DNA from 2 places in the Jeotgalibacillus aurantiacus genome. Region 2 is predicted to be linked to the other one. Evidence: riboswitches for the same ligand, from Rfam matches in the RefSeq annotation. Region 2 holds a riboswitch; the other holds the start of a gene.
What was found. Region 2 has a riboswitch for cyclic di-GMP ahead of H7968_RS14630 (anti-repressor SinI family protein). Riboswitches for the same ligand answer to the same signal wherever they lie in the genome.
Positions count from the first base shown of each region.

Region 1: another riboswitch for cyclic di-GMP. It lies ahead of H7968_RS03390 (amidase); the one in region 2 lies ahead of H7968_RS14630 (anti-repressor SinI family protein).

Region 1 covers NZ_JACNMS010000001.1:731,749-735,622, forward strand. The annotation lists gene H7968_RS03385 (GGDEF domain-containing response regulator) at 1-1,300, opposite strand, end outside; gene H7968_RS03390 (amidase) at 1,466-2,344, opposite strand; cyclic di-GMP riboswitch class I at 2,389-2,477, opposite strand; gene H7968_RS03395 (ABC transporter permease) at 2,903-3,661, opposite strand; gene H7968_RS03400 (ABC transporter ATP-binding protein) at 3,658-3,874, opposite strand, start outside.
Region 2 covers NZ_JACNMS010000005.1:16,501-20,374, forward strand. The annotation lists gene purD (phosphoribosylamine--glycine ligase) at 1-679, shown strand, start outside; cyclic di-GMP riboswitch class I at 1,482-1,578, shown strand; gene H7968_RS14630 (anti-repressor SinI family protein) at 1,614-1,760, shown strand; gene H7968_RS14635 (helix-turn-helix domain-containing protein) at 1,814-2,134, opposite strand; gene H7968_RS14640 (adenine deaminase C-terminal domain-containing protein) at 2,501-3,874, shown strand, end outside.

The sequences.
Region 1 (3,874 bases), on a different contig from region 2:
GCATCTCTCTCACAAGCTCATCATCATCCACAACGATTAATACAAGCTGTTCCTCATTCAGCTTCATTCGGACAACCTCATCGTATCGTATTGAACAATTTCGCCCCTGCTCTTTTGCATAATAGAGTGCCTTATCTGCAGACTCCAGCATTTCTTTGGGATGTATGGCTCCATGCCATTCCAAAAGCCCAGCTGAAAATGTTACGCGGAAGCTGCCCTTATCTGAAGCAAATTCATAGCTGCTGAAAGCTTCCCTGAACGCCTGTATCCTCTCTTCTGCTTCCTTATAAGAGGTATTAGGAAAAATCACTGCGAATTCTTCACCCCCGTAACGAATCAGCTTATCCTCAGGACGTTTCTGCGCTAAAAACATTTTGGCAAACAGTTGAAGAACCTCATCTCCCTTTGGGTGGCCATACGTGTCGTTAATGTTTTTAAAATGATCCAAATCAAGCATCGATAATACAGAAGATTTCTTCTCTATCTCACCAGAACCCCGGGTAGCTTTTTGAAGCTCATGATCCAGGCAATCACGTTTTAAAGCCCCCGTCAGGAAATCATTTCTGATCTGGCTGAGGATCGTATTTCGCTGAAATATACGATTTTTGATAAATGGCACAATCACATTCTCGTTAATTGGTTTACCAATAAAATCGAGGACGCCTAAATTGTATGCCGCAATTCTTTTTTCATCAGTGATCTGGCTGCTGACTAAAATGATAGGCGTCAAATCCTTCCTTGCTTTTTTCATCATTTGATTAATAACGGTTAAACCGTCCATATCCGGAATATCCATACTGACAATTAACAAATCCGGAGACATATCATAATAAAGCTCTAAACCCTTGGCAGCCGTTACAGCTGTCAGCACCTGAAACTGGTGCTCCTCAAGAAAGGTCTTCATTTTAGTTATAAAATCAGTATCCTGTTCAATAATCAAAATGAAGGGCACATCCGTGGCGACGGCTGTTGCCGTAACCGCCGTTTCATCTTCACTCCGGATCGCCGCATCATGGATTTCAACTTTGCTCTTTTTTTCCAAACCTTCTGGCTCTTCAAATGAAGGCAAAAGCGATTTCCATTCACTTTCCCGGAAAACTTTACTGCCGTTTTCCTCAAGACGGTTCAACGAATCTTCTGCCTGTTCAGAAACAGCAGTCATTCCAACGGTTCCAGCCGTCCCCTTCAGACCATGTAAAAACCGGTAAAGTTCATTTTCAGTTACGGTTCCTGCTATTTTCCATTCCTGTGTCGTCTGTTTTATTTTTGATATCAGCATCTTCTGATATTTCCCTGACATTTTCTCCACATCCCACTTTTATCATTCTTTTATCTTATAACGGATAATTTCTCTCATTCTTTATTCCCTATTATGAATCAATTTTAACAACGAAAAAGAACTTTCCCCTTACTTTTGGAAAAGTTCTTTTTCTCTCATACACTCCCTGGGTATTAGAACAACCACTTAAGGAGCAAGACGCATCCAGCTGTCCGTATGATGAATGGCAAAACCTGAGAAGCTTTTATATCCACTTACTTTACCCTGCACTTTTTCAAGCTCCTGATTTAAATATATTTCTCCTTCTTCATGGAAGGTAATATAATTTCCTTCGTAAGAATGACCCGTTTCAACACCAATCGTGACGGGCTTCCCAAGAGATTGACCTGTCTTTAATTCATGCTCTGAGAATGCAGCAATCAAATCCGCCGTGTCACGGTAAGCCATGATGGTCACACCATCTGTATGTTTTTGCACCCAGTCAGACAGCTTCCCACTGCCAAACGTATTATTGTATTTAATTTCATCAAACCAGAAAGGCAGATCCGCCTCGAGAGGAATACCGAGCTGAGTTGTCTGTTTCCCCGCTCTGATATAAAGGTTCTGATAGGCTTTTACAACCGCCCCTCGTTTTGAATTCCATCCTGAATAAAGGTAAGGCTCCACATCTAAATGAACACCCTTGAATCGCTGGATTGGCAGAGAAGAGGTCTGATACTTCGTCAGCCAGCTGAATAGGCGGTCCTGTGCCAGATATCCTTTAGGAGCTGCCCAGTCCGGCGCCCCGTCTAATGCGTACACAGCAATTCCCAGTGAACTAGCCTTAGCGATAAATGATTGATAAACCGCTGGCGATAATTCCTGATCTATCTGCAAATACACTTTATTAACCTGTCTGTCCTGAAAGAACTGAAGAATTTCATCCTGCTGATCCACAAGTGACCACGGATTCCACAGCCACGTCGCCTTCGAATACGTCTGGGCTTTTGCTTCATTTGTCATTCCGCTCAACATCCCCATCATCAACACCAGCACTAAGACTTTGATGATTGAACCTTTTATCATATTGTCCTCCATTCTATAAGGTCTGGGCCTCATAGAATGAGGAACCCGGCAGCCAGACAGCCATATGCAATAGTTGCACACAGGCTCACGGTTTTGCGTCCTTTCCTTTCGGATAAGTTTGCCCTTATCAGATTCATTTTTATCAGTATACTCCTGTGATTAAAGACCGTCTATGCAAAATTTTTTTGCTTTTTTGGAAGGATTTAAGAGTGACGCGTGAAGAGGGTGTTATTGATAAAAAGAGGCAGTACATCTCTTCTTGGGTGCAATGTTGGCGAGTGATGGAATGAAGCGCTTGAATGATGAAAAAGCGTTGAATTGTGATGGAATCCGGGTCTCAGAAAGAAGGAAAAAAGTCCAGGTGAAGCCGCTTTGAAGGAATTAAATGCTGAAACGATTGAATCCTTTTCCAGAAAGCCTGAATAAAAATCTGAAACGATTGAAAAAGTCGGGTTAGTGAAGGAATTCCGCGGTGCAGTCCCATCACGACTAACTTCCCAACCTCGCGTCATACCAAAAAACCGGAATCCCTCACTCGAGAGACCCCGGCACACAACATTATTTCTTCTCCGGCAAAACAAGCTGCATCCGCTCATTAAACAAGGTTGGATAGGATAGAAACCCTAACATCACACTCGTTACAACAGCGGTTGTCAGTAATAGAAAAATAATTAACAGCTGGAACATGACAGCCTGAAGTGGATCGGCTCCGGCAATAATCTGCCCGCTCATCATACCCGGCAGTTGAACAAGACCAATCGTTTTCTGACTTTCAATCGTCGGGATCGTGCTTGCCTGAATGGAAGCGATCAGAGGCCGGTGAATCGCCTGCTTCGGTGTCCCGCCCAGTGACAGGATCAATTCTGTTTCATCCTCACGCGAATCGAGCTCTGATGTAAAACGGTTTAAAAACAAAATCGACAGCACCATCGAGTTTCCGATCACCATGCCGCTGATCGGGATGATATACTGAGCGGTTGCAGGCGTAATATTAAGCCCGAGTAGAATCCCCTGCGTCAACACCTCAATAAACACAAACGTCACAATGAGCTTCCATGTAATTCCCTGAATCGACACACCTTTTTTACGGGCATTTTGAACGGCAGCGCCAATCATCAGCGCGATCATTAAAAAGATGTAAAAATAGTTCTCAGCGTCAAATACAAACTGAAGGATGTAACCAACAGTCAGTAATTGAATAATGGATCGGATCGTTGCGATCACTGAATCCTTTTCAAGACCGAGGTTCAGCGTTTTTGATAGGACGAGCGGAATGATGACAAAGATTAAGGATAAAGCCAGTAAGACAAAATTCATTCCGTTTCCCCCTTTACAAACGTCTGAACGCGGGGATTTTGCGGATTCTTGAGCAGACTGCTTTCACCTGTTTCCACGAGTTCCCCGTCCATCATTACCCACGTGTAATCTCCAATGGATAAGGCCTGACGAAGATTATGGGTAATCCACATAATGGTCGTTCCATACTTTTCATTGATTCTGACAATCAGTTCTTCTATTTCCTGCTGTGAC
Region 2 (3,874 bases):
CTTTATGTGCCTCGTTCACCATGACCGCATTATTCCACTTGAGCTTGCCCAGGACCATAAAAGAGCCTACGATGGCGATGAAGGTCCGAATACAGGAGGAATGGGCGCATATTCACCGGTTGCCCACCTGCCTGAAGGAGTCTCGGATGTGGCGATGGACGCCATCATTAAACCTGTCGTTCAGGCGATGATTGAGGAAGACAGAAGCTTCACAGGCGTTCTATATGCGGGGTTAATTCTGACTGAAGACGGACCGAAAGTAATCGAATTCAATGCGCGCTTCGGTGATCCGGAAACACAGGTTGTCCTTCCAAGACTCAAGTCTGATTTAGCAGAGCTGCTCGTTAACCTTTTGACAGACCAGCCTGTAAATGCGGAATGGATTGAAGAAACCGTACTGGGAGTAGTTGTAGCAGCAGACGGATACCCGGGCAGTTATCAAAAAGAAATTTCTCTTGAAAGTGTGCTTACAGCTGAAGTGACCCTTTATCATGCCGGCACGAAAAAAGAAGGCGGATTGATCGTATCTGACGGAGGAAGAGTCCTGCTCGCTGCAGCGTCCGGTATGACCGCCCAGCAGGCCGGGGAGAAAGTCTATGCAGCATTAGGCGGTACTGACACAACCGGATTGTTTTACAGACGGGATATTGGCTGGAAAGCCGGATATAAAGGGAAATAGTTATATATCGACGATTGGAGGGCTCCAGGTGCAGGAGTCCTCTTTGTTTTTTGTTGTCCCGGGGAGAACGTCATGAAACTGGATGGACTGGATTTCATGTTTCAGGAGAGCTATTCAATCTTTTCGAATTCGGTTCCTTTGCTTTCTTATTTTCATTCGCTTCTATAAAAATATGATTTCTTCAAAAAAACCTATTACCGTGATTTTCTCTTCATGTAGGCCTATACATCACTTCATATACAAGCTTACAAAATCCACACCTTTCAAACTAATTAGAAAATAATAAGAATATGAAGAAAAAAGAGCATAAGAGAGATATGGAGAGTAAATAAGATATTTTATTTAACACAGGACCATATTTGCCTATTGTTGATTGTTCTTTATAGAGTATAATGAAAATATATTAATTCTTTATAAAGAACAAAAAGAAAGAGGGGCTGGCTATGGTAAGAAAGGAATGCACTCGCTGTCAACGCTCATCGTTCAGTTGTATGGAGGAAGGGACATGGCTGTGTCCTGTGTGTGGTGAGGATCTGACCGACAATCCTTTCTATCGGGCCAAGTCGTTTCAGGAAGTAAATCATCAAATTGTGAAGGCAGGAAGACAAGTTTATTTAAAAATCTACAAGAATAGAATTGTAACATAAATTTAATGTTGAAAAAGTCAGAATATTTAGGTCTATGGGACTATTTATCATTCAGGAGGGTAATGGTAATATAAGTTCATAAACTTTGAACTCTTGTACCATCAGAAGCATTATTGACACCTTTGAACACCAAGATGCTGTGATCATCTTTGCGATACAGAAAAAGGCAAACCTGCTGAAAAGCTGGGACGCAAAGCTAACGGGTCTAAGGCAAGTAGAGAGAGAAATTGCTACGACGGCTGAGCCGCCTGAAGTACTGTAATCAAGTATTTTAGGAGGGGAAGAGTATGGGTCAAAAACATGAGGTAGACATGGAATGGGTTGCTCTGATCAAGGAAGCAGTCGAAGCCGGAGTTTCTAAGGAAGAGATCGCACAGTTCTTAAAAAGCCAGGAGTCAGTTGTATGGAGTCAGCAGAACTTATTCGCCGGCTGAATGTGAGCATTTTCTTTAAATAGCCTTAACAGATCAAAGGTGATCTGTTAAGGCTATTTTTGATTAATGCGCCATTTATTAAATTCAATAAACTCTTTAAACTGTTCCTTCGATATGCCGGATTCCATCGCAGTTTTCGCAAGATCCACCCATTCATTATCAACAGGTGCACTATCACTGTCCGGATCCAGCAATGAATTGACGCTGACACCAAGTACAGGAGCGATTTTTTCAAGAAACTGAATAGAAGGGTTTTTTTGAAGATTCCGTTCAAGAGAACTGATATAGGATTTTGCAACGCCTGCCTGATCAGCAAGTTCTGTCAGCGACATTTTTTTCTCTTTTCGCAGCGCTTTTACACGATCACCTATCATTATCCATCACTCACCTTGCTCGAAATTATTCCTTAATTTCAATAGTATCATACTATTCGAAAAAGACTACTATAACGCACGAATTTCGACAGGTTTTTTTCGGGAAATAGAGGGAATGCTTGGTATCAATGGTTTTGTCCGTTCTTCTCAATGAATTATTTGTTGAAATAATGTGTTCATGAGTCAACTGAGTGTTATCTATAGTAAACTTATCTCTTTTAAATATTTTACAACTAAAATGTATTTTTTTACAATAAGAAAAATATAATGTGTTGAAAATTTTATTTCTTTTATGCGGTGACGTGTAAAATATGGTACGATTAAACCACTATTTTTCAAATGGGAAATGATCTGGAGTGATTCATAATGGAACAGCGATTTCCGTGGAAGATCAATCATTTGCGTTCACATACATCTGTCCTTGAAGGTAAAAAAGCGCCGGCCATTCTGATCCGGGATGCGCATTATTTAAATTCTTCTTTGCATCAATGGGTGAAGGGGAACATTTGGATTGATCAGGACCGGATTATCTATACAGGCAGTGCTTTGCCTGAAAATACAGCAGGCACTGAAATGGTTCATGCCGAAGGAAAATATGTGGTGCCCGGTTACATTGAGCCACACGTTCATCCGTTTCAACTATATAATCCGCATAGCTTTGCAGCGTTTGCAGCACAAAGAGGAACGACCTCGTTTATCCAGGATAATTTGATGCTGCTTTTATTAACAGGAAAAAAGAAAGCGCTTCCTTTTATGCAACAGTTTAAAAAATCCCCTCTTTCTTTTTACTGGTGGAGCCGCCTTGATTCGCAGACGGAACTGAACCGGGAAGAGGATTACTTTACTAATGGAGAGATCAGGGCATGGCTGGACGATCCAAGCGTGCTGCTTGCAGGTGAACTGACAGCATGGCCAAAGCTCGTGGAAGGAGATGACCTTCTATTGAGCTGGGTACAGGAGGCAAGACTGCGTTATAAGCGTGTGGAAGGTCATTTACCAGGTGCTTCGGAAAAGACCATTGCAAAAATGACGCTGCTTGGCATAACGGGTGATCATGAGGCGATGACTGGAGATGAAGCCTGGACGAGACTGGAACAGGGCCTTGCTGTTACGCTTAGACATTCCTCTATACGTCCTGATCTGCCGAAACTGATTCGTGAACTGAAGGAAAAAGGATTGCGCTCCTTCGATTCGCTGATGATGACGACCGACGGCTCCACACCTTCCTTTTATGCGGATGGCGTGATGGACAGGCTGATCAGCATCGCCATTGATGAAGGGATCGATCCGATCGAAGCGTATCATATGGCTTCCTATTCGATTGCAAAATATTACCGTCTTGAGTATATGCAGGGGATGATTGCAACGGGACGCCTTGCCACGCTGAATATATTGTCAGATCCGCGTGAGCCGAATCCGGAATCCGTCCTGTCAAAAGGAAAGTGGATCAAGCGTGATGGTGTTAAGGTTGACCAATCGTTTACACCGGACTGGTCGGAAATCGAAGCGCTGGAGCTGGATTGGACGTTAAGTGAGGATGATCTGCAGTTCTCCATGCCGTGTGGGATTGATATGGTCAATAACGTCATTACAAAACCGTATTCCATCACCATGGATGCGAGCGGTGAAGAGCTTCCGAGATCAAAGGATGAATCCTTTCTCATGCTTGTAGATCGTGATGGTAAATGGAAAATCTGTACGCTGATCAAAGGATTTGCAAAAGATCTTGGCGGACTGGCA